Regions from separate parts of the Streptomyces sp. cg40 genome, predicted to be linked through region 3. Evidence: riboswitches for the same ligand, from Rfam matches in the RefSeq annotation. Region 3 holds a riboswitch; each other region holds the start of a gene.
The links. Region 3 has a riboswitch for cyclic di-AMP ahead of ACQHII_RS19820 (transglycosylase family protein). Riboswitches for the same ligand answer to the same signal wherever they lie in the genome.
Positions count from the first base shown of each region.

Region 1 (7,764 bases), 1.8 Mb from region 3:
CACGTCGACGGAGTCCTCCTCGTCTCCAACCACAGCGGCGACCCGGTCGCGGCCGAACTCCGCGACGCCGGCATCCCGTTGGTGGCCTGCGGCAAGCCGCTGGGCCCCGCCTCCAAGTACAGCTACGTGGCCGCCGCCGACCGCGACGGCGCCCAGGAGATGGTCCGCCACCTCATCTCCCGCGGCAGACGCCGCATCGCGATGGTCACCGGCCCGCTCGACGCCCCGGGCGGCCCCGACCGCCTGGCCGGCTACCGGGACGTCCTCACGGAGGCGGGCCTGCCCCACGACCCCGCACTCGTAGTGGAAGGCGACTACCGCCGCACGGGCGGCGAGGAAGCAGCCCGCAAACTCCTCACGCGGGCCCCCGACATAGACGCGGTGTTCGTGGCCTCGGACCTCATGGCCCTCGGAGTGGTCAACACCCTCCAGCAATCCGGCCGTTCGGTCCCGGATGACATCGCTGTCGGAGGCTTCGACGACTCGGCGGCGGCCACGGCGATCACCCCGGCCCTCACGACCATGCGCCAGCCCTACGACCGCATCAGCGCCGAGATGGTCCGCATGCTCCTGGCCCAGATCGCCGGCGAGGACACGGCCGGCGTGATCCTGCCCACCGAACTGGTGATCCGGGAGTCGGCATAACCGCCGTAACTGTCAAACCAACCGGAACTCGGGTCAACGCATGTGAAGGCAGCAGCCGTCCGGTTCGTGTCGAGTCGGTGGGGCGTTCCATCCGTATTCTCTGATCATGGCCGCACCCCTCGCATATGCACTGATCGCCACCGACCTGGACGGAACGCTGCTGCGCGGCGACGACACGCTCTCCGACCGGTCCCGCATCGCACTCGCGAGGGCGGCGGCGGCCGGCGCCCGGCACCTGGTCGTCACCGGCAGGCCCGCCCCGAGAGTGCGCCCGCTCCTCGAAGACCTCGGCAGCAGGGGGCTCGCGGTGTGCGGACAGGGCGCGCAGTTGTACGACGCCGGCGCGGACCGTCTGCTCTGGTCGGTCACCCTGGACCGTGAGCTGGCGGAGACCGCGCTCGGCAAGATCGAGGCGGAAGTGGGCCAGGTCTACGCGGCGGTCGACCAGGACGGAGTGGACGGCCTCACCCTCATCGAGCCCGGCTACCTGATGCCGCACCCCACGCTCCCCGCGGTACGGGTGGGCAGGCGCGACGACCTCTGGTCCGAACCGATCAGCAAGGTGTTGCTCCGTCACCCGGCCCTGGCGGACGACGAGTTGGCGTCCACGGCGCGCTCGGTGGTCGGTTCCCTGGCCTCGGTCACCATGTCGGGCCCCGGCACCGTCGAACTCCAGCCACTCGGCATCACCAAGGCGACCGGCCTCGCCCTCGCCGCCCGCCACTTGGGCCTGACCCCGTCCGACACCATCGCCTTCGGCGACATGCCGAACGACATCCCGATGTTCGACTGGGCGGCCCACGGAGTGGCGATGGCGAACGCCCACCCCGAACTCAAGGCGGTGGCGGACGAGGTGACGAAGTCGAACGAGGACGACGGAATCGCCCTGGTCCTGGAAAGACTCCTCAGCTGAAGGTCTTTCAGGGGCGCGGGGAACTGCGCGACCAGCCACGACGGCGGTGCCACTCAAAACACAACCCGTCGTGGCCGATCCAACAGTTTCTAGTAAGCCCCGTAAACGTTGTCGATGGACCCATACACGGCCGCCGCGTAGTTGCAGGCGGCGGTGATGTTCGCAACCGGGTCGTACGGGTCGAACGAAGTCCCGGCAACGTGATACGCGTTGAACGTCGGGTCGATCACCTGGAGCAGCCCCTTCGACGGCGTACCCGCCGCCGCGTTGGAGTCCCAGTTGTTGATCGCGTACGGGTTGCCGGACGACTCACGGATCACGTTGCGGTAGATCCCGTTGTACGTACCGGGAATCCCCTTCTGCGCCATGATCGCGAGCGACTCGCGGATCCACCCGTCAAGGGTGTTGGGGTACCCGGCGACCGTGGTCGACGAGGTCGTCGCGGCCGACGCGGTGGTCGCCCCCACGACGGGCAGTGCGAGGATCGCGACACCGGTACCGGCGACAACGACACGGCGGACGAGGCGAGCACGGCGGGACTGAGCGGATGCAGGCATGACGAGGTTCCTCTCCGTCGCCTGCGAGGTGAGCTGTCGGGTTCGGGCTGGGAGGTGCCCGGCCACGCCCTCACGGACGTGACTTAACCCCAAGCCGTCCCGGTCGAGCTGACCGGTCCGGCGACTTACCTGGGTCCCCCGCTCCTGCCGTGCGAGAAGTTCGTGACTGGGATGCCGGGCGGCGGCAGGATTCGGCGTTCCGCTCGACAGGCCCGGAAACTATGCGAGAGCACATGTCCGGAACAAGTGGCGGAATCACACCTAACCCCTATTGACCTTTGTCTGAGGCGTATGGGGCACTTGATCCTTTGCGTAAGCCAAGGTTCAACTGTCAATAACCACAAGGGGAAACGTAAAAACACAGGACCACAGGCCATGCACAGAAACGCGTGACCCAACTCACGGCAGGATTAAGAACGGCAAATCGGGCATTCATCCTCAACTGGCAGTTCTCGGAATCCTTTTCTCCCAAGTGCGGTGAAAGATCACTTCACCGCCCTCGGTGCAGATCACCTCATTCGAGGTAATAAAGTCCGTTTCGTCGCAAGTGATCTCGGACCGCGTCCGCACGGTGGTGTCCCAGCCCAGCTCCGGCCGATGCAGCCGGATCGTCCAGTCGGACCGCGTCCGGGCGGACAGCGGATCCGACTCGTCGATCGTGTACGTCTCCAGCGCGTCCTCGGTGAACTCCAAGCCGTCCGGATACACACGCGTGCCGCCGTACCGGGGATCCACCTCCAGCCGCCACTCGCCCTTCGCCACATCCCGTACGACCAGCCGCTCGGGCCGCGGCTCGTCCAGCGTGGCCGGGTAGTTGACCCCGATCGGCGCGGCCTCCTCGGGCTCGTCGAAGCGAATAGGAGCACCCAACTCCCGCTCCCGCACCGGAAGTTCCATCGCGCTCCCCTCCGGATCCAGCGTGAACCCGGCCCCCGACTCCGGCTGCGGCCAGATCCACGGCCAGTACGCCGACGACACTGCGAGCCGGATCCGGTGCCCGGGCGGAAAGGCGTGCCCGATGCCGTTCAGCTCGAAGGTCACGTCCTCCGTGGCCCCCGGCGTCCACGGCACCGCCCGATCCCGCCCGAACCGAGCCGACAGGTTCAGCGCACCCCGGGTGACCAGCGTCGACGAGCCGTCCGGCGCGACATCGCACAGTCGCGCGATCACCTGCCCGCGCGGCACACCGCAGGTCAGCCGCAGCCGCACCCTCGGCCGCCCCAGCACCCACGTCTCGGCCGGCACCTCGAACTCGAAGCACGCCGACCGGGCGTCCTCGTCCCGCTGGTCCGGCGGCAGATCGGCGTCGTTCCCGAACGGGAAGAAACGGCCCGCGTCCACCCCGGTGTGCATGGGGGAGCGGACCAGCACGGGCGCACCCCGGAGGCCGTACGTCGTCGTCTTCACGTTGGGCGAGGGCCACGCGGGCTCGCCGAGCCAACGGCCCGGCAGGGTGTCGTAGACCGTGGCGGGAGGGTGCGAGTCGCTGACGTAGGCCCGTAGCGGAGGCTCCTCCATGACCCCCGTGTCGATGTCCTTCAGCCAGTGGTCCCACCAGCGCAGGGTCTCCTGGAGGAAGCCGATCGCGGGACCGGGAGGCAGCCCCCGGTCCGGGTACTGGTGCGACCACGGCCCGATCAGGCCGCGCACCCGTTCCGGCGGGAGGTGCTGGAGAAGTCGTAGGACCGTGTCACGGTACGGGTCGTGCCAGCCGCCCACCGCCAGGACGGCGGCGCCGATCGCGCCGTAGTCCTCGCAGACGCTGCCGTGCTTCCAGTAGTCGTCGCGGAGCTGGTGGGCGAGCCAGGTGTGGATGAACGGGTCGATCCGTTCGAGGCGCTTGAGCCACAGGTCGCGCCAGACCAGGCCCGCGTACTCGGGGTCCGGCGGGCGCGCGACGAAGGCGAGCATGGTGGCGGCCCAGGCGTGCAGGTCGACGGCGAGGGCCGAACCGCCCATGTAGTGGACGTCGTTGTCGTAGCGGTCGTCGGTCGAGCAGACGGTGACGATCGCCTTCAGGGGTTCCGGCGCGAGGGCGGCGATCTGGAGGGAGTTGAAGCCGCCCCAGGAGATGCCGAACATGCCGACCTTGCCGGTGCACCAGGGCTGCGCGGCAAGCCAGTTGACGACCTCGACGCCGTCGGCGAGTTCCTGCGCGTCGTACTCGTCGCCGGGCGCGCCCTCGCTGTTGCCGTGGCCCCGGACGTCGACCCGTACGGAGGCGTAGCCGTGGCCCGCGTACCAGGGGTGGCGCTGGGCGTCCCGCGGCGCGGTCCAGTCGGTCAGGCGGTACGGGAGGTATTCGAGGAGCGCCGGTACGGGTTCGTCCGTCAGCGGGCGCCACACGCGCGCGTAGAGGCGTGTTCCGTCGGGCATCGGGATGCGGATGTCCTCGTGGGCCGTCTCGTGGGGGAAGGACGTACGGATGCGCATGGGGGACCCCTGGGTTCAGTGGACCGGGTGCATGGTGCGGCGCAGCCAGGGCGCGGCGGCCATCACGGCGAGGCCCGCGGCCACCGCGATCGCGCCGTTGACGCCGAAGTAGGCCGGCTTGGAGACGTCGTCGTAGAGCTTCACCGTCTGGGCCTGGATGCCGTTCGCGAGGGCGAGGGACAGGAACCAGAGGGACATGGTCTGGCTGGAGAAGGCGGCCGGGGCGAGCTTCGTGGTGGCCGACATGCCCGAGGTCTCCAGGAGGATGTCGCCGAGGCCGAGCAGGAAGTACGAGCCGACGAAGTCGGCCGCGTTCCTCGGGGGTCACGCGGGGGCTCATGAACATCACCGCGAAGTAGACGACCGGAGCGATGACCGAGATGACCGTGAGCAGGTCGACGAAGCGGCCCATGGTGAGCCGGCCGGCGAGGGACAGCGCGGTCGCGAGCACGGCGGCCGCCAGGATTCCTACGACGATCAGCCGTACCGCGCGGCGCAGCGCGTCCGGTGCGAGTGCGAACTCGGCGGTGTTCCTGCGCCCGGCGAGATGGCGGCGGCCGGCGACGTACTGGATCAGCCCGAAGGTCATGCCGATCGCGGCGGCCGAGAAGCCCCAGTGCCAGCCCTCGTGGTCGCCGAGCCAGCCGGTGATCAGCGGGCCCGCGAAGGCGCCGATGTTGATCGCCATGTAGTAGAGCGCGAATCCGGCGTCCCGGCGTTCGTCGTCGGTGCGGTAGAGCTTGCCGACCATGGTGGCCACGTTGGGCTTGAGCAGGCCGGTCCCGGCGCTGATGAGGCCGAGGCCGGCCCAGGTCATCGTGCCCGTGGGGACCGCCATCGCGTAGTGCCCGCAGGCGATGAGGACCCCGCCCCACAACACCGCGCGGTACGAGCCGAGGATGCGGTCGGCGAGCCAGCCGCCCGCGACCGAGACGAGATAGACCAGGGTTCCGTAGGCTGCGGATACGGATGCGGCCGTTCCGGACGACATGCCCATGCCGCCGTGCGCGACGGTATCCGCGAAGTAGAGGACGAGGATGGCCTGCATGCCCAGGAACGAGAAACGCTCCCAGACCTCCAGTCCGGAGAGCGTGAGCAGCCCCTTGGGCTGGCCGAAGAAGGCGTGGTCGTCCCCGGGGGGCGGCTGGTCGGCGGGCTCGGCTTCAAGCGCGGTACGAGACACGATTCACCGCTTCCACCCAAGTCGATAAATATCCGTTCTTATCAGGTGATCAAAAACATACCGGTCATGATCCGATACCGCCTGGGGTGGACGGGGTGGGCGGCATGGGTGATCGAAAGCCGACCGGATACGCTGACTTGAGTGATGGCAGCGACCTATCGACAATCCGTGTGACCGCCCAGGGACACCAGCAGACAGGAGACCCCTCGTGACCGTCGTCGGGCCGTTCGGGCTGAGCGTGCGGGACCAGGCTCTGGAAGCCGATGTCCAGGCCGGAATGGCGGCAGTCGAGGAGGGTCTGCTCGAAGCCACCAAGAGCGAGGTGCCCTTCATCACGGAGGCCGCCCAGCATCTCGTGCGCGCGGGCGGGAAGCGGTTCAGGCCGCTCCTCGTGATGCTCGCCGCGCAGTTCGGCGATCCCTACGCGCCGGGTGTCGTGCCCTCGGCCGTCGTCGTCGAGCTGACCCACCTCGCCACGCTGTACCACGACGACGTGATGGACGAGGCGGCCGTGCGCCGGGGCGTGGAGAGCGCCAACACCCGCTGGGGCAACTCCGTCGCGGTCCTCACCGGCGACTTCCTCTTCGCGCGCGCGTCGCACACCCTGGCCGACCTCGGCCCCGAGGCGGTGCGCGTGCAGGCCGAGGCGTTCGAGCGTCTGGTCACCGGCCAGATCCTGGAGACCGCGGGACCGTCCGACGGGCGCGACCCGGTCGAGCACTACCTCGACGTGCTCGGCGGCAAGACCGGCTCCCTGGTCGCGGTCGCCTGCCGGTTCGGCGCGATGATGTCCGGCTGCGACGAGACCGTCGTCGACGTCCTCACCCAGTACGGCGAGCGCCTCGGCGTCGCCTTCCAGCTCGCCGACGACGTCCTGGACATCGCCTCCGACGGCCACGAGTCCGGCAAGACCCCCGGCACGGACCTGCGCGAGGGCATCCCCACCCTGCCGGTGCTACGGCTCCGGGAGCGCGCGGACCGCCTGGGCCTGGCCGAGGACATCGCCCTGTGCGAACTCCTCGACTCCGACCTCACGGACGACGACCGCCTCGCCGAGGCCATCTCCCGGCTCCGCGACCACCCGGCCCTGGAGCAGGCCCGCCGCGACACCGTCCGCTACGCGGAGGACGCCCGCGCGGCCCTCGCCCCGCTCCCCGAGTGCGACGCCAAGGTCGCCCTCCTGGAGATGTGCGACGCGGTGGTGCACCGCGCGGGCTGAGCCCGTTCAGTAGCCGCTCCCTCCCGTGCTGCCGGAGGAGGTGGTGGCCGTGGCCCTCGCTCCGGTGGGCGTCACCGCCCACCAGGTGCCGTCCACGCCCTGGCCGTAGGCCTCCTTGGGCTGGTCGTCCTTGGCGTACCGGTAGAGGGGCCACCCGGCCAGCGTGAGCTGGGAGGTCCCGTCGGAGCGCTTCACCGTCGAGACGAGCTTCCTGTCGATGCCCTTGACGGTGACGGAGCCCTTGACGGTCGCGGCGGGCCAGACCACGGCACAGGTGCCGTAGCAGCTGACCTTCGTCGGGTGGATGGAGTCGGCGTCGAAGCGGTAGAGGACGTACCCCTTGCTGTCGGTCACGACGGTGCCCACCTTGCCGACCTTGGCGGTCATGAGGGTCGTCGACGTGGTGACCGCGGCCGGAGCGCCGGCCGAGCCGCCGTTTCCACCGCCGCCGCTGCTTCCGCATCCGGCGAGCGCGAGTGCCAGGACCGCGGCGCCCGTGGCCGCGTATCCGGTGAGGTGCTGGGTGGCGTGCATGGCGACCCCTTCGGTCGATGCGGTGTGCTGCCACCCATATGTACGGATTCGAGAAGGTTTCTACTCGATGTCGGTCAACTGCCCTGCGCGGGCGGCGTCTTCCCCCTAGGGGTTTCGAGGAGGCGCCGCCTCCGCGTGTCATACCCCAGTCGTACGCGGAGTTGGCTCCCGGGTCTGACGCTTATCCCCGGTGGATTTGGTCAGATGGAGAACACGGAAATCACCACTCCTCACCGATTCGGGTGAGAATGGCGGCACAGGGTGGGACGAGTGCAGGACG
Region 1 covers NZ_CP190128.1:6,303,205-6,310,968, forward strand. Annotated here, with positions in the region: gene ACQHII_RS28290 (LacI family DNA-binding transcriptional regulator) at 1-645, shown strand, start outside; gene ACQHII_RS28295 (HAD family hydrolase) at 752-1,558, shown strand; gene ACQHII_RS28300 (transglycosylase SLT domain-containing protein) at 1,648-2,115, opposite strand; cyclic di-AMP (ydaO/yuaA leader) riboswitch at 2,119-2,290, opposite strand; gene ACQHII_RS28305 (CocE/NonD family hydrolase) at 2,554-4,548, opposite strand; partial or broken gene ACQHII_RS28310 (peptide MFS transporter) at 4,564-5,731, opposite strand; gene ACQHII_RS28315 (polyprenyl synthetase family protein) at 5,940-6,950, shown strand; gene ACQHII_RS28320 (hypothetical protein) at 6,957-7,484, opposite strand.
Region 1: it holds a riboswitch for cyclic di-AMP, as region 3 does, so the genes downstream of both, ACQHII_RS28300 (transglycosylase SLT domain-containing protein) here and ACQHII_RS19820 (transglycosylase family protein) in region 3, are expected to answer to the same signal.

Region 2 (7,764 bases), 1.4 Mb from region 3:
TCTGGACGAGCGGACCGGCGACGAGCACGAGCACGCCGACCATCTGCATACCGCCTACGACAGCCTCTCCTTCGCCTCCGACGTGCCCATGGACCCGCGCCGGCTGATGGGGTTCCTGGACAGCAGGCCCGAGGGGCTCTACCGGATCAAGGGGTACGTCGATTTCGGCGTCCACGATCCACGCAACCGGTACGCCGTGCACGCCGTAGGACGCTTCCTGCGGTTCTATCCCGAGCCCTGGGCGGGCGGGGACGCCCGGCTCACGCAGCTCGTGCTCATCGGTACCGGGTTCGAACCGGCCGCGCTCGGCAAGGAGTTGGAGGCGTGCCGGGACGGCGACGCCCCACACGCCGACGAGCACGGCATGTGGGGCGTCCTGCGTTACGTACAGGAACCGGACCAAGAACCGGAGTTCGAGCCGGAACTGTAAGCCTGACGGGGCTACACCGGGCCCGCCACCACCGACACCGTCTTCGGCAGGGACACGCCCGAGCCGTCGCGGCGCGGGTCCATCTCCGGGAGTTCGGCCGGGGTGCCGTCGCGCTGTGCGGCCCTGGCCGGTACGGCGCCTGCCCAGGCCAGGGACAGGCAGTCCTCGCCCTTCAGGAAGCGCTGGCAGCGGACGCCGCCGGTGGCGCGGCCCTTGCGGGGGTACTGGTCGAACGGGGTGAGCTTGGCCGTCGTCTGGACGGAGTCGTCCAGCGTGCCGCGCGAGCCCGCGACCGTGAAGACGACCGCGTCCACGGCGGGGTCGACTGCCGTGAACGAGATGACCTTCGCGCCGTCGGTGAGCTTGATGCCCGCCATGCCGCCGGCCGGGCGGCCCTGGGGACGCACCTGGGAGGCCTGGTAGCGCAGGAGTTGGGCGTCGTCCGTGATGAAGACGAGGTCCTCCTCGCCGGTGCGCAGTTCGATCGCGCCGACGATCCGGTCACCGTCCTTGAGCGTGATGACCTCCAACTCCTCCTTGTTCGTGGGGTAGTCGGGGACCACGCGCTTGACGACGCCCTGCTCGGTGCCGATGGCCAGACCCGGGGAGGACTCGTCGAGGGTGGTCAGGCAGACGACCGTCTCGCCGTCCTCCAGCGAGACGAACTCCGAGACCGGCGCGCCGCCGGAGAGGTTAGGCGCGGACGCCGTCTCCGGGAGCTGCGGGAGGTCGACGACGTTGATGCGCAGCAGGCGGCCGGTCGAGGTGACCGCGCCCAGCTCGCCGCGGGCCGTCGCCGGGACCGCCGAGACGATCACGTCGTGCTTGACGCGCCGGGCGTCGGCGTCCTCCGGGAAGGGCTCGCCGTTCGCCGTACGGGCCAGCAGGCCCGTCGAGGAGAGCAGCACCCGGCACGGGTCGTCGGCGACCTGGAGCGGCACGGTGGCGTCGGGGGCGCCCGCCGACTCCAGCAGGACCGTACGCCGGTCGGTGCCGAACTTCTTTGCCACCGCGGCCAGTTCGGTCGAGACCAGCTTGCGCAGCTCGGTGTCCGACTCCAGGATGCGGCTCAGCTCGGCGATCTCCGCCGTAAGGCGCTCCATCTCCGACTCCAGCTCGATCCGGTCGAACCGGGTGAGGCGGCGCAGCGGCGTGTCCAGGATGTACTGCGTCTGGATGTCCGACAGGGAGAAGCGCTCCATCAGACTCTGCTTCGCCTGCGCGGAGTTGTCGCTGGAGCGGATGATCCGGATGACCTCGTCGATGTCGACGAGCGCGGTGAGCAGACCCTCTACGAGGTGCAGGCGGTCGCGCCGCTTGGTGCGGCGGAACTCGCTGCGCCGCCGTACGACGTCGAAGCGGTGGTCGAGATAGACCTCAAGGAGTTCCTTGAGGCCCAGGGTGAGGGGCTGGCCGTCCACCAGGGCGACGTTGTTGATGCCGAAGGACTCCTCCATCGGCGTCAGTTTGTAGAGCTGCTCCAGGACCGCTTCCGGCACGAAGCCGTTCTTGATCTCGATGACCAGGCGCAGGCCGTGCGCGCGGTCGGTGAGGTCCTTGACGTCGGCGATGCCCTGGAGCTTCTTCGCGCCGACCAGGTCCTTGATCTTGGCGATCACCTTCTCCGGGCCCACGGAGAAGGGCAGTTCGGTGACGACGAGGCCCTTGCGGCGCGCCGTCACGTTGTCCACGGCGACCGTGGCGCGGATCTTGAAGGTGCCGCGGCCCGTCTCGTATGCGTCGCGGATGCCGCTGAGGCCGACGATCCGGCCGCCCGTCGGCAGGTCGGGGCCGGGGACGTGGCGCATCAGGGTGTCGAGGTCCGCGTTCGGATAGCGGATCAGATGGCGGGCCGCCGCGATGACTTCGCCCAGGTTGTGCGGCGGCATGTTGGTGGCCATGCCTACCGCGATGCCCGACGAGCCGTTCACCAACAGGTTCGGGAAGGCGGCGGGCAGGGCCACCGGCTCCCGCTCCTGGCCGTCGTAGTTCGGGGCGAAGTCGACCGTGTCCTCGTCGATCGACTCGGTCATCAGGTTCGCGGCCTCGGACGGCCGGCACTCGGTGTACCGCATGGCGGCGGGCGGGTCGTCGTTGCCCAGCGAGCCGAAGTTGCCGTGGCCGTCGGCCAACGGGACGCGCATGGAGAAGGGCTGCGCCATGCGCACCAGGGCGTCGTAGATCGACGCGTCGCCGTGCGGGTGCAGCTTGCCCATGACCTCGCCGACGACACGCGCGCACTTCACATAGCCGCGGTCGGGGCGCAGGCCCATCTCGTCCATCTGGTAGACGATCCGGCGGTGGACCGGCTTCAGGCCGTCCCGGGCGTCCGGCAGGGCGCGGGAGTAGATGACCGAGTACGCGTACTCAAGGTAGGAGCCCTGCATCTCGTCGACGACGTCGATGTCGAGGATCCGCTCCTCGAACGAGTCGTCGGGCGGCGGGGTCTTCGTGCTGCGGCGGGCCATCGCTGCCGGCTCCTCTTTTCTGGTCGCTCGCCTGGGGGTCGCTCCCCTTCGGCTCACTCTTGCTGAAGCGTGAACGGGGTCTTGACGTGAACCATTGTGGACCGCGGCACTGACAACGCGGACCAGGACCCGGCGTTGGCCGTTCGGCTCCGTCACCGACGGCTGCCGCGTGGGTCCACGTGTGCGACTGCCCGCAGGCTACGCGATCTCGCTCTCGGCGTACGTCCGCCGGGAACTTCGCCGACGGTCCGCACGCTTGCATACAGTGGCGGGACGAGCAGGATTTCTGCGGTTCCAGCCAGATAATCCGCGATCGAAGGGACGTACATGCCCATGGGTCACACGGCCACCGCCGAGGCAGGGTCCGGCGGTCTGACAGCGACCGAACACCGTTTGGCCAACGGTCTGCGTGTGGTGCTCTCCGAGGACCACCTGACCCCGGTCGCGGCGGTGTGCCTCTGGTACGACGTCGGTTCCCGCCACGAGGTCAAGGGGCGTACCGGCCTGGCTCACCTCTTCGAGCACCTGATGTTCCAGGGCTCCGGACAGGTGAAGGGCAACGGCCACTTCGAACTGGTGCAGGGCGCGGGCGGTTCGCTCAACGGCACCACCAGTTTCGAGCGCACCAACTACTTCGAGACCATGCCCACCCACCAGTTGGAGCTCGCCCTCTGGCTCGAAGCCGACCGCATGGGCTCCCTGCTGGCCGCCCTTGACGACGAGTCCATGGAGAACCAGCGCGACGTCGTCAAGAACGAGCGCCGCCAGCGCTACGACAACGTGCCCTACGGGACGGCGTTCGAGAAGCTGACCGCCCTCGCCTACCCGGAGGGCCACCCCTACCACCACACGCCCATCGGCTCGATGGCGGACCTGGACGCGGCCACCCTGGAGGACGCCCGCGCGTTCTTCCGCACCTACTACGCGCCCAACAACGCCGTCCTGTCCGTGGTCGGCGACATCGATCCCGAGCAGACGCTCGCCTGGATCGAGAAGTACTTCGGGTCCATCGCCTCGCACGACGGCAAGCCCGCGCCCCGTGACGGCGCACTGCCCGACACCATGGGCGGTGAACTGCGCGAGGTCGTCGAGGAAGAGGTCCCGGCGCGCGCCCTGATGTGCGCCTACCGGCTCCCGGAGGACGGCACGCGCGCGTCCGACGCGGCCGACCTCGCCCTCACCATCCTGGGCGGCGGCGAGTCCTCGCTCCTCTACAACCGCCTCGTACGACGCGACCGTACGGCCGTCGCGGCCGGCTTCGGTCTGCTGCGGCTGGCCGGAGCGCCCTCCCTGGGGTGGCTGGACGTCAAGACGTCCGGTGACGTCGAGGTGCCCGTCATCGAGGCCGCCATCGACGAGGAGCTCGCCCGGTTCGCCGCGGAGGGTCCCACCGCCGAGGAAATGGAGCGCGCCCAGGCCCAGTTGGAGCGCGAGTGGCTGGACCGGCTCGGCACGGTCGCGGGCCGCGCGGACGAACTGTGCCGCTACGCCGTCCTGTTCGGCGACCCGCAGCTCGCCCTGACCGCTGTACAGCGCGTCCTGGACGTGACGGCGGAGGAGGTCCAGGAGGTCGCCAAGGCGCGCCTGCGGCCCGACAACCGCGCGGTGCTCGTCTACGAGCCGATCGCGGACGAGGATGACGCCGACGACGAAGCAGCGGCCGAGGCCGGCGACGAGAACGAGGAGGCGGCCAAGTGACCGAGCTCGCCACGATGGAATTCCACCCGCAGCCCCAGGCCGGCGAGGCCCGGCCGTGGGCCTTCCCGGCGCCCGAGCGAGGGACGCTCGGCAACGGCCTGACGGTCCTGCGCTGCCACCGCCCAGGTCAGCAGGTCGTCGCCGTCGAGGTGCTCCTCGACGCACCCCTGGAGGCCGAACCGGCCGGCCTGGACGGTGTCGCCACGATCACCGCGCGGGCCTTCTCCGAGGGCACCGACAAGCACTCCGCGGAGGAGTTCGCCGCCGAGCTGGAGCGCTCCGGCGCCACCCTCGACGCGCACGCCGACCACCCGGGGCTGCGCCTGAGCCTGGAGGTCCCGGCCTCTCGCCTGGCCAAGGGCCTCGGCCTGCTGTCGGACGCCCTCAGGGCACCCGCCTTCGCGGACAGCGAGGTCGAGCGGCTGGTCCGCAACCGCCTCGACGAGATCCCGCACGAGACGGCCAACCCGTCCCGCCGCGCGGCCAAGGAGCTCTCCAAGGAGCTGTTCCCGGCGAGCTCGCGCATGTCGCGCCCGCGCCAGGGCACCGAGGAGACCGTCCAGAAGATCGACTCCACGGCCGTACGCGCCTTCTACGACCGGCACGTCCGCCCCGCGACCGCCACCGCCGTGGTCGTCGGCGACCTGACCGGCATCGACCTGGACGCGCTGCTCGCCGACACCCTGGGCTCGTGGACCGGGCCCGCCGGCCAGCCGCGCCCCGTGCCGGCGGTGACCGCCGACGACACCGGGCGGGTCGTGATCGTGCACCGGCCCGGCGCCGTGCAGACGCAGCTGCTCATCGGCCGCGTCGGAGCCGACCGGCACGACCGCGTGTGGCCCGCACAGGTGCTCGGCACGTACTGCCTCGGCGGCACCCTCACCTCCCGCCTGGACCGCGTCCTGCGCGAGGAGAAGGGCTACACCTACGGTGTGCGGGCCTTCGGCCAGGTGCTGCGTTCGGCACCCGACGGCACGGGCGTCTCGATGCTGGCGATCAGCGGCTCCGTGGACACCCCGAACACCGGTCCGGCCCTGGACGACCTGTGGACGGTGCTCCGCAAGCTCGCCGAGGGCGGACTCACCGACGCCGAGCGGGACATCGCCGTACAGAACCTCGTCGGGGTGGCGCCGCTCAAGTACGAGACCGCCGCCGCCGTGGCGAGCACGCTGGCCGACCAGGTCGAGCAGCACCTGCCCGACGACTACCAGGCGACGCTGTACCGGCAGCTCGCCGCGACCGGCACCGTGGAGGCCACCGCGGCGGTCGTCAACGCCTTCCCGGTGGACCGTCTGGTGACGATCCTCGTGGGCGACGCGGAGCAGATCAAGGAGCCCGTCGAGGCCCTCGGTATCGGCGAAGTGACCGTCGTTCCAGCGGAGTAGACGCAGAGCGGCACGCGCGCGTGGGGGAGCCCTGATGACTGAACGGCCGTCAGGGCTCCCTATTGTCCGAATTGGGGGAGAGGTTGCCTGTCTGCCCTGTGGCGTGCGCTACAAAAACCGTGATCCGTTTGGGGATTGAAAGTGGCCCCCCTTAGCGTCGGTCCGGCTGTCCGTCAGGCACCGCGCCGCACTCGCGGCACCGGACAGTCATCGCCGAGTCCCCGTACGGCGCGAGCCAGGGGAGCCGGGGACCCACATGAGTCCCTGGGGTGAATCGGACGCCCGCGCGCACAGCGGGGGAGTCCGTAGGAGACCTTCCTGCTCCGAACCCGTCAGCTAACCCGGTAGGCGAGAAGGAAGGAAAGGACCAGCCACTTCATGGCGTTCACCCGCGCCACCGGGAAGCACCGTCGCCCGAGCCGGACCCACCGCACCACCGTTCGTGCCGCGAGCGTCGCGGCTCTCGCCACCTCCGGGGTAGTGGGCACCCTGGCCGCCGCCCCGGCGTTCGCCGCGGAGCCCACCCCCGAACAGACCGGCCTCACCCCCGTCGTCGCCATCGGCGACTCCGTGGCCGAGAAGATCGACGCCCAGGCCGTCGCCCAGCGGCAGGCCGCCGCCGAGACGCTGGCCGAGGAGACCGCCCGCGCCAAGGCCGCCGCCCAGGCCGAGGCGGCCCGCGAGGCCCAGGCACGCGCCGCCCGCGAGGCCGAGCGCAAGAGGCTCAACACCTTCGTCGCGCCGGTCGCCAACTCCTATGTGTCCACCGGCTACAAGACCGGCGGCTCCCTGTGGTCCTCCGGCGCCCACACGGGCATCGACTTCCACGCCTCGACCGGCACCAGCGTCCACGCGGTGGGCTCCGGCACCGTCGTCGAGGCAGGCTGGGGCGGCTCGTACGGCAACGAGGTCGTGATCAGGATGGCCGACGGCATGTACACCATGTACGGCCACCTGTCGTCCATCGGCGTCTCGGTCGGCCAGAAGGTCACCCCGGGCCAGCAGATCGGTCTCTCCGGGGCGACCGGCAACGTCACCGGACCGCACCTCCACTTCGAGGCCCGTACGACCGCCGAGTACGGCTCCGACGTCGACCCCGTCGCCTACCTCCGCAAGCACGGCGTCAACGTCTGACGACGCACCACCGCACTTCCCGGAGCCCCGGCCCGTCGGCCGGGGCTTTCGGCGTTTCCGGACCCCTCCTGTCCAAAAAATATCCATGGATTCCGGTCCGCCATCGGAAATTCCCGCTGATTGCAATAGAGTCACGGAACACACGTCAATCGTCGACGTTTCACGGGGATTAAGGCGGAGGTCGGACATGCGTATTCCGGCGCACTCGGTATGCACGGCGATCCGGGACGACATCGTCGCCGGTGTCTACGAGCGCGGCGGCCGGCTCACGGAGGAACTCCTCGCGCGCCGGTACGGCGTCTCGCGCGTCCCCGTGCGGGAGGCGCTGCGCACGCTGGAGGCGGAGGGGTTCGTGGTGACCCGGCGGCACGCGGGCGCGTGCGTCGCGGAACCGACCGAGCAGGAGGCCGCCGACCTGCTGGAGATGCGGATGCTGCTGGAGCCGCTCGGCGCCTCGCGGGCCGCCCAGCGGCGCACCGAGGCCCACCTCAAGGTGCTGCGCGGACTCGTCAGGCTGGGCCAGGAGCGCGCCAGGAGGGGCAACAGCGAGGATCTGCGCTCCCTGGGCAGCTGGTTCCACGAGACGCTGGCCCAGGCCTCCGGGAGCCCCGCCCTGACCTCGATGCTGACCCAACTGCGGCACAAGATC
Region 2 covers NZ_CP190128.1:3,111,939-3,119,702, reverse strand. Annotated here, with positions in the region: gene ACQHII_RS13545 (CobW family GTP-binding protein) at 1-430, shown strand, start outside; gene ACQHII_RS13540 (DNA gyrase/topoisomerase IV subunit A) at 442-2,898, opposite strand; gene ACQHII_RS13535 (M16 family metallopeptidase) at 3,226-4,596, shown strand; gene ACQHII_RS13530 (M16 family metallopeptidase) at 4,593-5,981, shown strand; cyclic di-AMP (ydaO/yuaA leader) riboswitch at 6,183-6,346, shown strand; gene ACQHII_RS13525 (M23 family metallopeptidase) at 6,360-7,115, shown strand; gene ACQHII_RS13520 (GntR family transcriptional regulator) at 7,303-7,764, shown strand, end outside.
Region 2: it holds a riboswitch for cyclic di-AMP, as region 3 does, so the genes downstream of both, ACQHII_RS13525 (M23 family metallopeptidase) here and ACQHII_RS19820 (transglycosylase family protein) in region 3, are expected to answer to the same signal.

Region 3 (7,764 bases):
AACATCGCGAGCGTCCAGTCGGCGAAGATGCGGATCTTGCGGTTCCAGGTCGGCATCGCCAGGCCGTGGTAGCCACGGTGCATGTACCAGGCGAGACGGCCCTTGACCTTGATCTTCATCTTGCCCATGACGATCATGGCGACGCCCTTGTGGAGGCCGAGGCCGGCCACGGCGCCCTTGTTGGCGTGCGCGTACTCCTTCTGCGGGAAGCCCCGCATGCCGGAGATCACGTTGTCGCCGAGGACCTTCGCCTGACGCAGCGCGTGCTGGGCGTTCGGCGGGCACCAGGCGTTCTCGACGCCGGCCTTGCGGGCGGCGATGTCGGGCACCTGGGCGTTGTCGCCGGCGGCCCAGATGTAGTCGGTGCCGGTGACCTGGAGGGTCGGCTGGGCGTCGACGTGACCGCGCGGGCCGAGCGGCAGGCCGAAGCGGGAGAGAACGGGGTTCGGCTTCACGCCGGCCGTCCACACGATCGTGTTGGAGTCGACCTCGAGGCCGTTCTTCAGTACGACGTGACCGCCGACGCAGGAGTCCATCGAGGTCGAGAGGTAGATCTCGATCCCGCGGCTCTCCAGGTGCTCCTTGCCGTAGAGGCCGAGCTTGGGGCCGACCTCCGGGAGGATCTTGTCGGCGGCGTCGACGAGGACGAAGCGCATGTCCTCGCGGGAGACGTTGTTGTAGTACTTGGCCGCGTCCCGGGCCATGTCCTCGACCTCACCGATGGTCTCCGCACCGGCGAAACCGCCGCCGACGAAGACGAAGGTGAGCGCCTTGCGGCGGATCTCCTCGTCGGTGGTGGAGTCGGCCTTGTCGAGCTGCTCGAGGACGTGGTTGCGCAGGCCGATGGACTCCTCGATGCCCTTCATGCCGATGCCCTGTTCGGCGAGGCCGGGGATCGGGAAGGTGCGGGAGACCGCGCCCATCGCGATGACGAGGTAGTCGAAGGGCAGCTCGTACGCCTCGCCCACGAGGGGGGCGATCGTGGCTACCTTGCGGTCCTGGTCGATGGTGGTGACCCGGCCGGTGAGGACCTCCGCCTTCGGCAGTACGCGTCGCAGCGGGACGACGACGTGCCGAGGGGAGATGCTGCCGGCGGCGGCTTCGGGGAGGAAGGGCTGGTAGGTCATGTACGACCGGGGGTCGACGACCGTGACGGTCGCCTCGCCGTAGCGCATCTTCTTGAGAATGCGCCGAGCTGCGTACAGGCCTACGTACCCACCGCCTACTACGAGGATCCTGGGACGCTCCGTGGTGCTCATGCCATCGAGTATCCACCTGCCCCTGGGGGGTCGCTCGTGCGCCCCTTCACAAGCTTCCACAGGGGCTGTGTTATCCTCCGCGACTCGCATGATCCAGGTCACCTCGCACGAGGGGAACCACGGTGCGGTTCGCCCCGTTGTCAAGGCCGCGTGAGCTGCTCCTCTGCCCCGCCGGACCCCCTGGACCACACCTCCGCGACACCCTCCCGAAACTCCCCCGAATCACTCCCGTACCGGCCCGCCGAACACGCCCCCGGCCCCTCCGGGACCCCGGACGGGCCAACCGGGCCAGTCCGGTCGCCCAACTGGACAGAATTCCTTGTGAAGAACTTCACGAACTTTCTTACGGACACGTTCCGGAGGGGGTCAGCGAGCGCCCCTGCATCCGCTCATACGTTATATGGGCTGCTCAGGAGTTTACTACCGGCCAGTAATAATTCGGGGGATCCGTCCGCGCGGCAAGGCGTTCCGGGCGGGGCGGGAGTCGGGTCCTGTGACGGTCGTGGGGCCGACGGGGGCCGCCCTGAGTCGCACCCCGCCTGGTGCTGGGTAAGAAGGGCGATCAGGGCGACGAGGAGCCCGAGGATCCCGGCGATCCCGGCGGCCACCGTCAGCCTGGGGCGCCGGCCCTCGTCACCCGCCGGTGACGGCGCGGCAGGGGTTCGGTACACCTGCCCGCCGTACAGCGGGGCGGCCGGTCCTGCCCCCGCCCGACGGCGCGACTGGGCACGTCGACCGCGGGAACGGACCAGCGCCGAGACCAGCCACCCGACAAGGGCGACGATCAGGATCTCCACCAGCCAGACGACGTTCATCCGCGACCCCCGTCACGCGCGCTCCGCTCACCGGCCACGGGCACAGTCGGCGAGTTCCCTCACCGACTGCGCCCGACGGCCGGTGCGCACAAGGGGCGAATCCCGAGGCCGACGCCGCCCTGAGACCGGCGGGCGGGCACACTGCGGGCCCACCCGATCTCTTCGGCCCCTCAGGCCCCTGCGGCCTCTTCCGTCGCCTTGGTCGCGATGCCGAACGCGATCCCGTCGAGGATGTCGTGCTCGCTCACCACGACCTCCGTGGCGCCCGTGCGCTCCATGATCGAGAGGAGTACGAGGGCGCCCGCGCCGATGACGTCGACGCGGCCCGGGTGCATGGAGGGGATCGCGGCGCGCTCGGCGTGGGTGGAGTTCAGCAAGGACTCCGTGATCTCCCGGACGCGGTCGTAGGAGACGCGGGAGTGGTGGATGGCCTCCGTGTCGTACTCGGAGAGGTTCTGGGCGATCGACGAGACCGTGGTGACCGAGCCGGCCAGGCCGACCAGGGTGCGGGCCTCGCGCAGCGGGACCGTCTTCGCGGCGAGGTCGAGGGCCTCCTCGATGTCCGCGCGCATCGCCGCCACCTGCTCCGGGGTCGGCGGGTCCGTGACCTTGCCGTCGGTGACGAGGTGGCGCTCGGTCATGCGGACGCAGCCGATGTCGACGGAGCGGGCGGCACGGACCTGGTCGTCGCCGACCACGAACTCCGTCGAGCCGCCGCCGATGTCCACGACGAGGTAGGGCTTCGCGAGGGCCAGGTCGTCCCGGCCGGTCAGTTCCTTGGTCGCACCCGTGAAGGAGAGCTCCGCCTCCTCGTCGCCGGTGATCACCTCCGGCTCGACGCCCAGGATGTCCAGGACGCCCCGGACGAAGTCGTCACGGTTCGAGGCGTCGCGCGAGGCCGACGTGGCCACGAAGCGGACCTTGTCGGCGCCCTTCTCGCGGATCACCTCCGCGTACTCACGGCAGGCCGCGAACGTCCGCTCCAGCGCCTCGGGGGCCAGCATGCCGGTCTTGTCGACGCCCTGGCCGAGCCGCACGATCGTCATCCGCCGGTCCAGCTCCCGCAGTTCACCCGTCGTCGGGTTCACGTCCGCGACGAGCAGCCGGATGGAGTTCGTACCGCAGTCGACCGCCGCGACGCGGCTGAAGCCCTCCTCCAGCAGCGGGACGTAGGAGAAGTACGTGCTGCGGATCGCGGCGGGGTCGGAGGTCTCGGCGGCCTCGGCGGGCAGTTCGTCGGCCGGGTCCGGTGCCGCCAGCGGCTGTACGCACGCGCCCTTGGCCCACCACTCCGGCAGCATCGCGAGCGCCTCGTCGCCGAGCGGGTTGACGCCCGGGCCCGCGGCCAGGGAGTGACCCACGAGGACGTGCAGGCACTTCACGCGGTCCGGCATGCCGCCCGCGCTCGGGAAGCCCTCCAGGACCTCGATGGCGTCGCGGCGCGCGATGTAGTCCTCGTGCGCGGCACGGTAGGCGGCGGCCAGTTCGGGGTCCGTCGCCAGCCGGGCCGTCATCTCCTTCATGACGCCGTTCGCCTCAAGGGTGCCGATCGCCGAGGCGGCCTTCGGGCACGTCAGGTAGTACGTCGTCGGGAAGGGCGTGCCGTCGGGGAGGCGGGGGGCCGTCTCCACCACGTCGGGCTGTCCGCACGGGCAGCGGTGCGCGATCGCGCGCAGGCCGCGCGGCGGACGCCCGAGCTGCTGCTTGAAGGCCTCGACATCGGCGTCGGTGGGCTCGGTGCGCGGAGTGGACGGCGGGGGCGTTTGCATGCCTCTACGAAAGTCTCTCTGAAGTGTCTGTCGGTTCACTGGTCGGAGGCGTCGGACTTGTCGACGCCGTCCCAGACGTTCGAGTACCAGGGACGGTCGGCCGCCCCCAGCTCGGCGCGCGACTGCTTGGCCGCGTCCGGGTCGATCACGATGTAGCCCGTCTCGCCGGGCATCACGTAGTGCAGCCGCTGCCGGATCTGCTGTTCCGCGTACGAGTCGTCCTGCCAGCGCGCCTTGAGGTCGCGCAGTTGCTCGACGCGCTGCCGGGCCTGCGCCTGCTGCCGCTCCAGCTCGGAGATCTCGGCGCGCTGGGAGACGTACTGCCTTATCGGGTACGCCAGCGCCACGATCAGCGAGCACAGCACCAGGGCGAGGAGGGCCGCCCGGCCGGTGAGCCGGGAGCGGCGGGCCTGCCGTTTGGTCTGGGAGCGGTAGACACGGGCCGCCGTCTGCTCGCCGAGCAGCTTGAGCCTGGTCGCGGTGGAGAACCGGTCCCGGTCCTTCACGGCCATGTCCCGCCTCCCCTTCACACGCGCGTACGTCCCCGCACACGGTACGGGACCGGGTGCGGGGACGTACGTACGACTGGCTAAGGCTTAACCCGGTATGGGTCAGCCGGTACCGGTCTCAGCCCTTGAAGCGCGGGAAGGCACTGCGGCCCGCGTACTCGGCCGCGTCGTCGAGGATCTCCTCGATGCGCAGCAGCTGGTTGTACTTGGCGACGCGGTCCGAGCGGGCCGGGGCGCCGGTCTTGATCTGGCCGCAGTTCACCGCGACGGCGAGGTCGGCGATGGTGACGTCCTCGGTCTCGCCGGAGCGGTGGGACATCATGCACTTGAAGCCGTTGCGCTGGGCCATCTCGACGGCGTCCAGGGTCTCGGTCAGCGAGCCGATCTGGTTCACCTTGACGAGCAGGGCGTTGGCGGTGCCCTCCTCGATGCCGCGGGCGAGGCGCTCGGGGTTGGTGACGAAGAGGTCGTCGCCGACGATCTGGACCTTCTCGCCGAGACGGTCGGTGATGACCTTCCAGCCGGCCCAGTCGTCCTCGTACAGCGGGTCCTCGATGGAGACGAGCGGGTACGCGGAGACGAGCTCCTCGTAGTACTCGGTCATCTCGGCGGCCGAGCGGGACTTGCCCTCGAACTCGTACTTGCCGTCCTTGTAGAACTCGGACGCGGCGACGTCGAGCGCGAGCGCGATCTGCTCGCCGGGGACGTAACCGGCCTGCTTGACGGCCTCGATGATGAGGTCGAGGGCGGCGCGGTTGGACTCCAGGTTCGGGGCGAAGCCGCCCTCGTCGCCGAGGCCGGTGGACAGGCCCTTGGTCTTCAGCACCTTCTTGAGGGTGTGGTAGACCTCGGCGCCCCAGCGCAGCGCCTCGGAGAAGGACTCCGCGCCGATCGGGGCGATCATGAACTCCTGGATGTCCACGTTCGAGTCGGCGTGCGAGCCGCCGTTCAGGATGTTCATCATCGGAACGGGCAGCAGGTGCGCGTTCGGTCCGCCGAGGTAGCGGAAGAGGGGGAGGTCGCTGGCCTCGGAGGCGGCGTGCGCGACGGCGAGGGAGACGCCGAGGATGGCGTTGGCGCCGAGCGAGCCCTTGTTGTCGGTGGCGTCCAGGTCGAACATCGCCTGGTCGATCAGGCGCTGCTCGGTGGCGTCGTAGCCGACGAGCTCCGGGCCGATCTGCTCGATGACGGCGAGGACGGCCTTCTCGACGCCCTTGCCGCCGTAGCGGTTGGGGTCGCCGTCACGCAGCTCGATGGCTTCGAAGGCACCCGTGGAGGCGCCGGACGGAACGGCGGCACGACCCGTGCTGCCGTCGTCGAGGCCGACCTCGACCTCGACCGTGGGGTTGCCTCGGGAGTCCAGGATTTCCCGGGCTACGACGACGTCGATGGACGGCACGAGCATCTCCTTCTTGGGGTCTGACGCGGCTGCGGCAACACCGCAGCGGCTCTGCGAGACGAGCCTAACCGGCTCGGGGCGATTGGCCATCCGGTCGGCCGCCTGATGGACAGAACCGAGAGTAAATTGTTTCCGAACGGAACAAAGAGTCCCGCGAAAGAACACGGGGACAGGAGTGGGCGCACAAAAAAAGCCCCGCTCCGGTGCGTACGGGGGAACACGCACCGGAGCGGGGAGCCCGTGGGGGACGGGGGTGACCCTCACGAGGTCTCCATGATGCAGTCCACGGATGTGAGGGCGCTGTGGTTCAGCTGAGTGCTACTTAAGGTGGAGCTGCTGACCCGGGTAGATGAAGTCGGCGTCGTCGATGATGCTCTTGTTCAGCTTGAACAGCTGCTGCCAGCCGCCCTTGACCTTGTGCTTCTCGGCGATGGAGCTGAGGGTGTCGCCCTTGACGACCTTGTACTCGCCGTCGCCCTTCTTGACCTTCTTGCCGGTCGGGGTGGTGACGGTCTTCTTGACGGCCGGGCGCTCGGCGGAGCGCGACGCGGTGGTGTCGGTCGTGGAGCGCTCGGTGGTGGCCTTGGACGAGGAGCTGCTGCTCGACGAGCTGGAGCTGCCGCCGGAGTAGGCGGCGCTCGACAGACCGGTGCCGCAGACGGGCCAGGCGCCCTTGCCCTGGGAGGCGAGGACCTTCTCGGCCACGGCTATCTGCTGCGACTTGGAGGCCTGGTTCGCGGTGGAGGCGTAGGCGGTGCCGCCGTACGCGGCCCACGTCGAGGCGGAGAACTGGAGACCGCCGTAGTAGCCGTTGCCCGTGTTGATGGACCAGTTGCCGCCGGACTCGCACTGGGCGACCGCGTCCCACTCGGAGGCGGTGGCGGCGGAGGCGCTGCCGGTGGCCATGAGCGGAGCGGCGATGGCGACACCGGTCACGCCGGCGAGCGTGGCGACGCGGGTGGCCTTGGACGGACGGCGGTGCTTGCCCTTGCCGGAAAACAGCATGGAAGATCCCAATCCCCTCACCGACGCCTGCGAGGTGAGCTGTCGGGTTCGGGCCGTGTGAGTTGCCCGGCCACGCACCTCACGGTGCGCGACTTGACCCCAAGCCGGTTCCGGACGTCTCTCGACTCCCGGGCCCGGCACTTACCTTGGGTCCCCCGCTCCTGCCTACGGCGCTTGACGCGACGACTGTTCCCGGAGGCCGCTGGCAGGACTCGGCGTGTGCGGCAGCCGGGGCTCGTGGTGACGAGCGGCCTTGACCGTAGACAGGGAATCGGCGGAATTTCAAAGACGATCAGGGCTTCTGAGACTCATCCCACACTTTCACCAAACCGGACATTCGGCTCGAAGTGTGACGTGAACTCCCGCTGTTTTACTGCTACTTTCCGCCCGTTTCAGCACTGACGTCCAGGGTCTGACCGGCGACGACAGTGGACGGATCGGCGCCTATCACCTTTTTGTTCTCGGCGTACAGCGCGCGCCATCCGCCCTCGAAGCCAAGGGAGTCGGCGATGGACGCGAGGGAGTCGCCGGCACGGACGGTGTACGTCTGCGGCGCCGCGCTCTCGCCGGAACTCTCCTCGGCGCTCGCTCCGCGGTGCTTGCCGGTGCTCTGCTGCTCGACTCCCTGGTCGGCCGAGTCGTCGAGCGCGCCGGTGTCGACGAGGCTCCACTTGCCCACCGCCTGCCCCGAGTTGTCCGATTCGTCGATTTTCGGGGAGGCGGCGGCCGAGCCGTCGTCCGCCGAAGGGGTGGTGGACTTGTCGGACTTGGTGGGGTTGTCCGTCGCGGAGGGAGTCGGGCTCTGCGAATCGGAGGGAGTCGGTTCCGTGTTGCCGGAGTCGGACAGCCCGAACGATCCGGAGGCACCGGAGGAGTCGGAGGCATCGGAGGAGTCGGAGGAGTCCGAAGAACCCGAGGAGCCCGACGAACCGGTCGCGTCGGCCGACGGCGAGTCGCTCGCGACGCCGGTGTCGACGTTCGCCGAACCCGAGGTCGTGGTGAGGCCGG
Region 3 covers NZ_CP190128.1:4,494,167-4,501,930, forward strand. Annotated here, with positions in the region: gene ACQHII_RS19795 (NAD(P)/FAD-dependent oxidoreductase) at 1-1,259, opposite strand, end outside; gene ACQHII_RS19800 (exopolyphosphatase) at 2,245-3,234, opposite strand; partial or broken gene ACQHII_RS19805 (DUF501 domain-containing protein) at 3,439-3,843, opposite strand; gene ACQHII_RS19810 (FtsB family cell division protein) at 3,879-4,355, opposite strand; gene eno (phosphopyruvate hydratase) at 4,471-5,757, opposite strand; gene ACQHII_RS19820 (transglycosylase family protein) at 6,070-6,756, opposite strand; cyclic di-AMP (ydaO/yuaA leader) riboswitch at 6,766-6,939, opposite strand; gene ACQHII_RS19825 (transglycosylase family protein) at 7,133-7,764, opposite strand, start outside.

Region 4 (7,764 bases), 700 kb from region 3:
GTGCGAGCCGGCGGGCGCGCTCTCGCCTTCGTCCGCCGCCTGCCCCCGCTGCTGCTGATCGTCGGCGTCTGCTACGACTACTTCACCCCGCAGAACTTCACGGCGGCCCCGTTCTTCACCGCCGCCCCGCTCGTCGCGGCCCCGCTGTACTCGCGGCGCGGCACCGTGCTCACCGGTCTGGCCGCGTTCCTCGTCGGCCTCGTGGTCCACCTCAGGCTCGGCATCGTCTTCCACATGGACGCGGTCACGGAGGCGGTCACCGTGGCGACGGTCGCCGTCCTCGCGGTCCTGATCAACCTCCTGGTCCGCCGCAGCCGCGAACAACTCGCCTCCGTACGCGAGATCGCCGAGGCCGCCCAGCGCGCCGTACTGCCCGAACCGGCCGAGCGGATCGGCGGGTTCGAGATCGCGGCGCGCTACGAGGCCGCGCAGGAGGGCGCGTTCATCGGCGGCGACCTGTACGCGGTGCAGGACACCCCGCACGGCGTACGGCTCGTCGTCGGCGACGTACGCGGGAAGGGCATGGGCGCGGTCGCCGCCGTGGCCGTGGTGATCGGGGCGTTCCGGGAGGCCGCCGAGCAGGAGAGCACGCTGGAGGCGGTCGCGCAGCGGCTGGAGCGGGCCCTGGCGCGCGAGGGCACCCGGCGCGACGGGCTCGACGCGTTCGAGGGGTTCACCACGGCCGTCCTCGCCGAACTCCCGCACGGCGACGGCGTCTTGAGGATCGTCGACCGGGGCCACCCGCCGCCGCTGCTCCTGCACGCGGACGGCACCGTGGACACCCTGCTCGTCAAGGAGCCCGCACTGCCGCTGGGAATGGGCGAGTTGGGCTTCTGGCCCGACCGGGCGGAGGAGTTCGCGTTCCCCGGCGGCGCCACCCTGCTCCTCTACACCGACGGCCTGTCCGAGGCCCGCGACGGCCATGGCGTGTTCTACGACCCCGGGGAGCGGCTGACCGGGCGGACCTTCCGCAGCCCGGAGGCGCTGCTCGGTCTCCTCGCCAAGGAGGTGCGCCGCTATGCCGGGGGCGGGATGACGGACGACATGGCGATGATCGCCGTACGCCATCCATGACCGGGTCGACGACTGGTCAACTCACCCGTTTTTCGCCGGTCGTGGGCCCTTCGTCCAGCAAGGAAAGGTTAATGATCAAGCGAACGGGCTTGGAAACGGACGCCCGTGTCTATTAACGTTCGATAACGCAGCACGGTCGTCCCAGCCGTCACAAGAGACAGCTCCGTGCGCACGCGCCGAATTCCGCAAGGGAACCGGGGAACCACCACTTGGGGTGAATCGCACGTCGACAGTCGTGGGAACACGACCGGTTTACGCGCGTAGGAGACCTTCCTGCTCCGAACCCGTCAGCTAACCCGGTAGGCGAGAAGGAAGGAAAGGAGCACGCCCACGTGGCGTCCAACCAGGCTGCCCCAGAAGCCCCGTTCGTCTACGGCGGTTACCGCCCCGACGAGGGACCCTGGGAGGAGTGGAACCCCAGCGCGGAGACCGTTCCTCCCAACCGCGGCAAGCACCGTGTCGCCAAGCAGCGTGGTGGCGGAGGATTCGCCCGCAGCTCCACCGTCCTGGGCGTCGGTGTCATAGCCGCCGTCAGCGCCGGCGGGATGGCCAGCGCCAACACGGGCAAGCCGCCGGTCTCGATCTCCATGCCGGACCTGCCCAGCGTGGGTCACCTGCTCGACGACTCCCCCAGCACTCCCAAGGGTTCCGCGACCGCTCTCAGCAGCGTCGGCGTGACCACCACCGAGACCGCCAAGGGCACCTCGGACGCCGGTGAGCTGCTGCGCAACCGGATCATGGAACAGGCCGAGCTCCAGCAGCTCCAGGTCGACGGCAAGTCCCAGGCCGCCGCCGAGGCCGCCGTCGCCAAGCAGGTCGACGCCGCCGCCGCGAAGGCCGAGCAGGACGCCGCGAAGAAGGCCGCCGACGCGAAGAAGGCCGCGGAGGCCGCCGCCAAGAAGAAGGCCGAGGCCGTGAAGCTCGCCGCGCTGGCGAAGCAGTACACGCTGCCGGTCGTCTCGTACACGATCACCGGCACCTTCGGCCAGGCCGGCTCCATGTGGTCCTCCGGGTACCACACGGGCCTCGACTTCGCCGCCCCCACCGGCACGCTGATCAAGGCCATCCACAGCGGCACGGTCACCGAGGCGGGCTGGGCCGGGTCCTACGGCTACCGCACGATCCTCACCCTCGACGACGGCACCGAGCTGTGGTTCTGCCACCAGTCCTCGATCAACGTCAGCGTCGGCCAGAAGGTCGCCACCGGTGACGTCATCGGCCGCGTGGGCGCGACCGGCAACGTGACCGGGCCGCACCTGCACCTCGAGGTCCACATCAACGGCGCCGCCACCGCGAGCGACCCGGCGCCCTGGCTGCGCAGCAAGGGCCTCAACCCCTAAGGGTCTTAAGGGGCTTGGCTCAAGGGTCTGGAATATCCGGTTCCGGTCCGGCGGTTGAAGTGAGGCATGACTTCTCTTCGCAAGCTGGGCCGGTCCGACCTGGAGATCTTCCCGCTCAACCTCGGCGGCAACGTGTTCGGCTGGACCGCCGACGAGGCGACCTCCTTCGCCGTGCTCGACGCCTACGCCGCCGCGGGCGGCAACTTCGTCGACACGGCCGACTCCTACTCGGCGTTCGCCCCGGGCAACCAGGGCGGCGAGTCCGAGACCGTCATCGGCAAGTGGGTCAAGGCCCGCGGCAACCGCTCCGACGTCGTCATCGCCACCAAGGTCAGCCAGCACCCCGACTTCCCGGGCCTGTCCGCGGCCAACATCAAGGCCGCCGCAGAGGCCTCCCTGCGCCGCCTCGACACCGACCACATCGACCTCTACTACACCCACTTCGACCAGGTCGACGTGCCGGTCGAGGAGATCGTCGGCGCGCTGGACGAGCTGGTGAAGGCGGGCAAGGTCCGGTACATCGCCGCCTCCAACATCACGCCCGAGCGCCTCCAGGCCTCCCTCGACTTCTCCGACCGCGAGGGCCTGGCCCGCTATGTCGCGATCCAGCCCCACTACAACCTGGTCTCGCGCGACACCTACGAGGGCGAACTCCGGGACGTGGCCGAGCGCAACGGCCTCGCGGCCCTCCCGTACTTCGCCCTCGCGGCCGGTTTCCTCACCGGCAAGTACCGGCCCGGCACGACCGTGGACAGCCCGCGCGCCGGACGGGCCGCAGGCTACCTCGCGTCCGAGCGCGGCCAGCAGGTCCTGACCGCCCTGGACGAGGTCGCGGGAGCCCACGACGCCTCCGTCGCGACGGTCGCCCTCGCCTGGCTCGCCGCCCAGCCCACGGTCGCCGCCCCGATCGCCTCCGCCCGGAGCGTCGAGCAGCTCCCCCACCTGCTCGCCGCGGCCGAACTGTCCCTCACGGACGCCGAGATCGAGCAGCTGACCCAGGCATCGGCCTGAGGGTCGTCAGGACCGGTACGGGTTGTACGAGGGATACGGCGCCGCCGTGTTCCCGTACAACCCGTACACCGGCCACGGCGGCACCACCACCGGCACCGGCGGCGCGATCCGCCGCGCCGCGTACTCCAGCGCGGGCCGCGCCACCTCCCGCCGCTGCCACAGCTCGTGCAGCAACTCCCTTTCCCGTACGGCGAAGTCGGCGCCGGCGCGGCCCCGCGCGGCCCGGTGGCGCAGGAACGCCAGGGAGGTCGCGCAGGCCTCGTAGCGGGTCACCGAGCGGGCCCCGGGACGGCCGAGGTGGTGGCCGGCGTAGTCGCGGGCCAGGCTGCGGGCCCTCATCGAGCCGAGCACGAACGGTTCGACGGGCGTCAGCCAGCCCGCCAGGACATACACCGGCAACTCCTCGCGCACGGCGCGCAGTTCGCGTTGCCGGGTCCAGACCGCGAGCCAGGTCAGCAGGCCGAACGCGGGCACCATGAACAGGCCGTAGACCTCGAAGAAGCCGTACTGGCCGAAGGTCGAGGAGCCGTTCCAGACCGCGTGCATGCCCATCGCGAGGAGCAGGCCGGTCAGCGGGACCAGGACGCGGCGGACGGGCCGGCGGTCGGGGGAGAGCGCGGCGATGCCGAAGCCGATGCCGGTGAGGACGGTGAACAGGGGGTGCGCGAACGGGGACATGACGATGCGCACGAAGAAGGTCGCCGCCGTCACTGAGGTGAAACCGCGGTCACCGGTGAGCTGGTCGGTGCCGAAGGCGGTGCCGAGGTAGAGGATGTTCTCGGTGAACGCGAAGCCGGTGGCGGTGACCCCGGCTATCACCACCCCGTCGACGATCCCGGTGAAGTCCCGTCTGCGGAACAGGAAGACGAGCAGGACGGCCGCCGCCTTCGCCGACTCCTCCACGATCGGGGCTATCACCGTCGCGCCGAGCGTGTCCGCGCCGGTGGGGTCGGCGGTCGCCGTGGCTATCCATCTCGTGGCGAAACTGTTCGCGACGATCGCTATCAGCGCGGCGGCGCAGGCGCCCCAGGCGAAGGAGAACAGGAGATTCCGCCAGGGGCCGGGATCGACCCGGTCCAGCCAGCGGAACGCGGCGACCAGCAGCGGCACGGGCAGCACGGCGAGCCCGAGACCCACCAAGAACCCTTCCGTGCCGGTCTGTTGGCGAACGAGGGCGAGGATGACGAGCCCGGAGAGCGCGAGCAGCGTGATCAGCGCGCCGTAACGGACCCCCGTCCGGTGCCACCAGCGCCCGCGCGGCACGTGCCCGGGCACACCACCGGCCGGGTGGCCGGGGTGCGGTGGGTACGGCGAGTACGTGGCCACGGCATCGACCCTAACGAGGTAAGGGCACGGCCCGCGAGGGAGCCTGGCTTCAGCGCTGGTCGTCGTGGGGTACGCGACGGAACAGCAGATCGTTCACGACATGACCCTTGTCCAGTCCCTGCCCCTCGAAACGGGTCAGCGGCCGGAAGTCCGGACGAGGCGCGAAATCACCGTCGGGTTGGCTGTTCTCGAAGTCCGGGTGCGCGCCGAGCACTTCGAGCATCTGCTCCGCGTACGGCTCCCAGTCCGTCGCGCAGTGCACGGTCGCGCCGGGCCTGAGCCGGGTCGCGGCCAGCGTCAGGAACTCCTCCTGGATCAGCCGCCGTTTGTGGTGCCGCTTCTTCGGCCAGGGGTCCGGGAAGTAGACCCGCAGCCCGTCGAGCGAGTCCGGGGCGAGCATCTCGCGCAGCAGGATGATCGCGTCCCCGTTGGCGACCCGGATGTTGGAGAGCCCGTGGTGGTCGGCGAGGCCCAGCAGATTGCCCTGGCCCGGGGTGTGCACGTCGGCGGCGAGGATGTTCGTCGCCGGGTCGGCGGCGGCCATCTGCGCGGTCGCCTCGCCCATCCCGAAGCCGATCTCCAGCACGACGGGGTTGTCGTTCCCGAACAGCTCCCCGAAGTCGATGACCCGCCGCCCGTCGATGTCCAGCCCCCACTTGGGCCACAGCCGCTCCAGCGCATCGGCCTGCGCCGTCGTCACGCGACTGCGGCGCGGCTGGAAACTCCGGATGCGGCGCTCGTAGTGGGAGCCCGCAGGATCGGGCTTGGGGCCGTCGGGGAAACGGGGTTCGCCCCTGCGGGTGCGCTGCGCGGGCTGGGCGGGGGCGTTGGGGGTGTTGGGGGAGTCAGACACAATGGGTCGATTTTACGGGGAACGGGGAGCCGCCGGCCGCACCGGGAGCCGGACGCCGTCCTCCTGCTCCAGCACGGCCAGTGCCCGCCGGGCCACCTCTCTCCCGATCGGCAGCGACGCCGTGGCCGCCGGGCTCGGGGCGTTGAGGACGTGCACCGCGCGGGGGCCCTCCTTGATCAGGAAGTCGTCCACGAGGGTGCCGTCCCGGAGAACGGCCTGCGCCCGCACCCCGGCCGACGAGGGCGTGAGGTCGTCGGGCGTCACTGCGGGGAGCAGCCGCTGTACGGCACTGGTGAACGCGCTCTTGGAGAGTGACCGGCGCAGTTCCCCCGCCCCGTACTTCCAGTGCTGCCGGGCCATCCGCCACACCCCGGGCCAGGCCGCCGTGGTCGCGATCTCGCGGGGGCGTACGACACCCCAGCCGTAGCCCTCGCGGGCCAGCGCAGGCACCGCGTTCGGCCCCACGTGCACGCTGCCGTCGATGCCGCGCGTGAGGTGCACACCGAGGAACGGGAACGCCGGGTCCGGCACCGGATACACCAGGCCGCGCACCAGCTCGGGCCGCGTCAGCGTGTAGTACTCGCCGCGGAACGGCACGATCCGCATCCCGGGGTCGTCACCGGTCAGCCGGGCCACCTCGTCGCACTGGAGCCCGGCGCAGTTCACCAGCACGCGCGCGCGGACGATGTCTCCGCCCCCGGCACCGTCCGTCGTCCGGACGGCGACCCCGCGCTCCGGGCGCCGGTCGACATGCGCGACGCGCGCGCCGTAGCGGATCTCGGCGCCGGAGGCCTCGGCCAGGTGCCGGGCGACCGCGACGTAGTCGCAGATCCCGGTCGTGGCGACCTCTATGGCGGCCAGGCCCCGCACCTCCGGTTCGTACTCGGGGATCTGGGACCCGCCGAGCTCCCGCACCGGAATGCCGTTCTCCCGGCCGCGCTGCACGAGCGCGTGCAGGCGGGGCAGCTCGGCGCGCTCCGTGGCGACGATCAGCTTGCCGGTGACGGCGTGCGGAATGCCGTACTCCGCGCAGAACTTGACCATCTCGGCGGCCCCGCCCACCGCGTACCGCGCCTTGAGCGAGCCGGGCCGGTAGTAGATCCCGCTGTGGATCACCCCGCTGTTGCGGCCCGTCTGGTGGCGGGCGGGCCCCGCCTCCTTCTCCAGCACGGTCACCCGCGTCCCCGGCGCGGCCCGCCCGATCGCATACGCGACCGACAGCCCGACGATCCCACCCCCGACCACGAGCACATCACAGTCGTACCCGACCACCGCGCACCACCTCCCGCATCCGATAGTGCACTGCACCACTGACAGTGCCTTCAAACCCGGGGAAGGGCAGCCCGCTTAGGGGCGCGAGGCTGTGACATTTGCGGCTCCGCCGCGCGGGCGCGACCAGCCACAGTGCACCCGCACTCGCAAGACAACACAAACCAGGCAGATCCCTAGGCGGGCGCCATCAACAACGGCCGAGCCCGCTCCCGCAGCTCGACAACCCGAGGCTCATCCCCATACGGCTCCAGCCGATGCAGAAGATCCTTCACATACTCCGTCGTCCGCGCAGACGAGATGCGCCCGGCAACCTCCACCGCCCGCACCCCCTGCTCACAGGCCGCGTCGAGATTCCCCGACTCCAACTCGGCGACCGCGGAAACAACAAGCCGGAGACCATGCGAGCGCACGAACTCCTCCGTCGGCTTCGACAACGCCTGCTCGGTGAACCGCCGCACCTGCCGGGGCGCCTTCAGATCCCGATAGCACTCGGCCGCATCGGCGGCGAAGCGGTCGTAGCCGTAGAAGCCCAGCCAGGACGGATCGTTGTCACCCTCCCGCGACCGCTCCAGCCACCCCTCGGCGGCCTTCAGCGCCGCCCCGGCCGCCTGTGCGTCCCCCGCCTTCGCGTGGGACCGCGCCTCGACGAGCCGGAAGAAGCTCATGGTGCGGGCGGTGGCGAGCCCCCGGTTGCGCTCAAGTGCCGCCTGCGCGAGGTCGACACCCTCGTCGCCGAAGCCCCGGTAGGTCGCCTGGAGCGACATCGAGGCCAGGACATAGCCCCCCAGCGGCACGTCCGCCGCCGCGCGGGCGAGCCGCAGCGCCTGGATGTAGTACCGCTGCGCAGCTTCCTGCTGCCCGGTGTCGAAGGCCATCCACCCGGCGAGC
Region 4 covers NZ_CP190128.1:5,193,411-5,201,174, reverse strand. Annotated here, with positions in the region: gene ACQHII_RS22980 (PP2C family protein-serine/threonine phosphatase) at 1-1,074, shown strand, start outside; cyclic di-AMP (ydaO/yuaA leader) riboswitch at 1,239-1,395, shown strand; gene ACQHII_RS22975 (M23 family metallopeptidase) at 1,407-2,414, shown strand; gene ACQHII_RS22970 (aldo/keto reductase) at 2,481-3,425, shown strand; gene ACQHII_RS22965 (PrsW family glutamic-type intramembrane protease) at 3,432-4,751, opposite strand; gene trmB (tRNA (guanosine(46)-N7)-methyltransferase TrmB) at 4,801-5,604, opposite strand; gene lhgO (L-2-hydroxyglutarate oxidase) at 5,617-6,876, opposite strand; gene ACQHII_RS22950 (MFS transporter) at 7,050-7,764, opposite strand, start outside.
Region 4: it holds a riboswitch for cyclic di-AMP, as region 3 does, so the genes downstream of both, ACQHII_RS22975 (M23 family metallopeptidase) here and ACQHII_RS19820 (transglycosylase family protein) in region 3, are expected to answer to the same signal.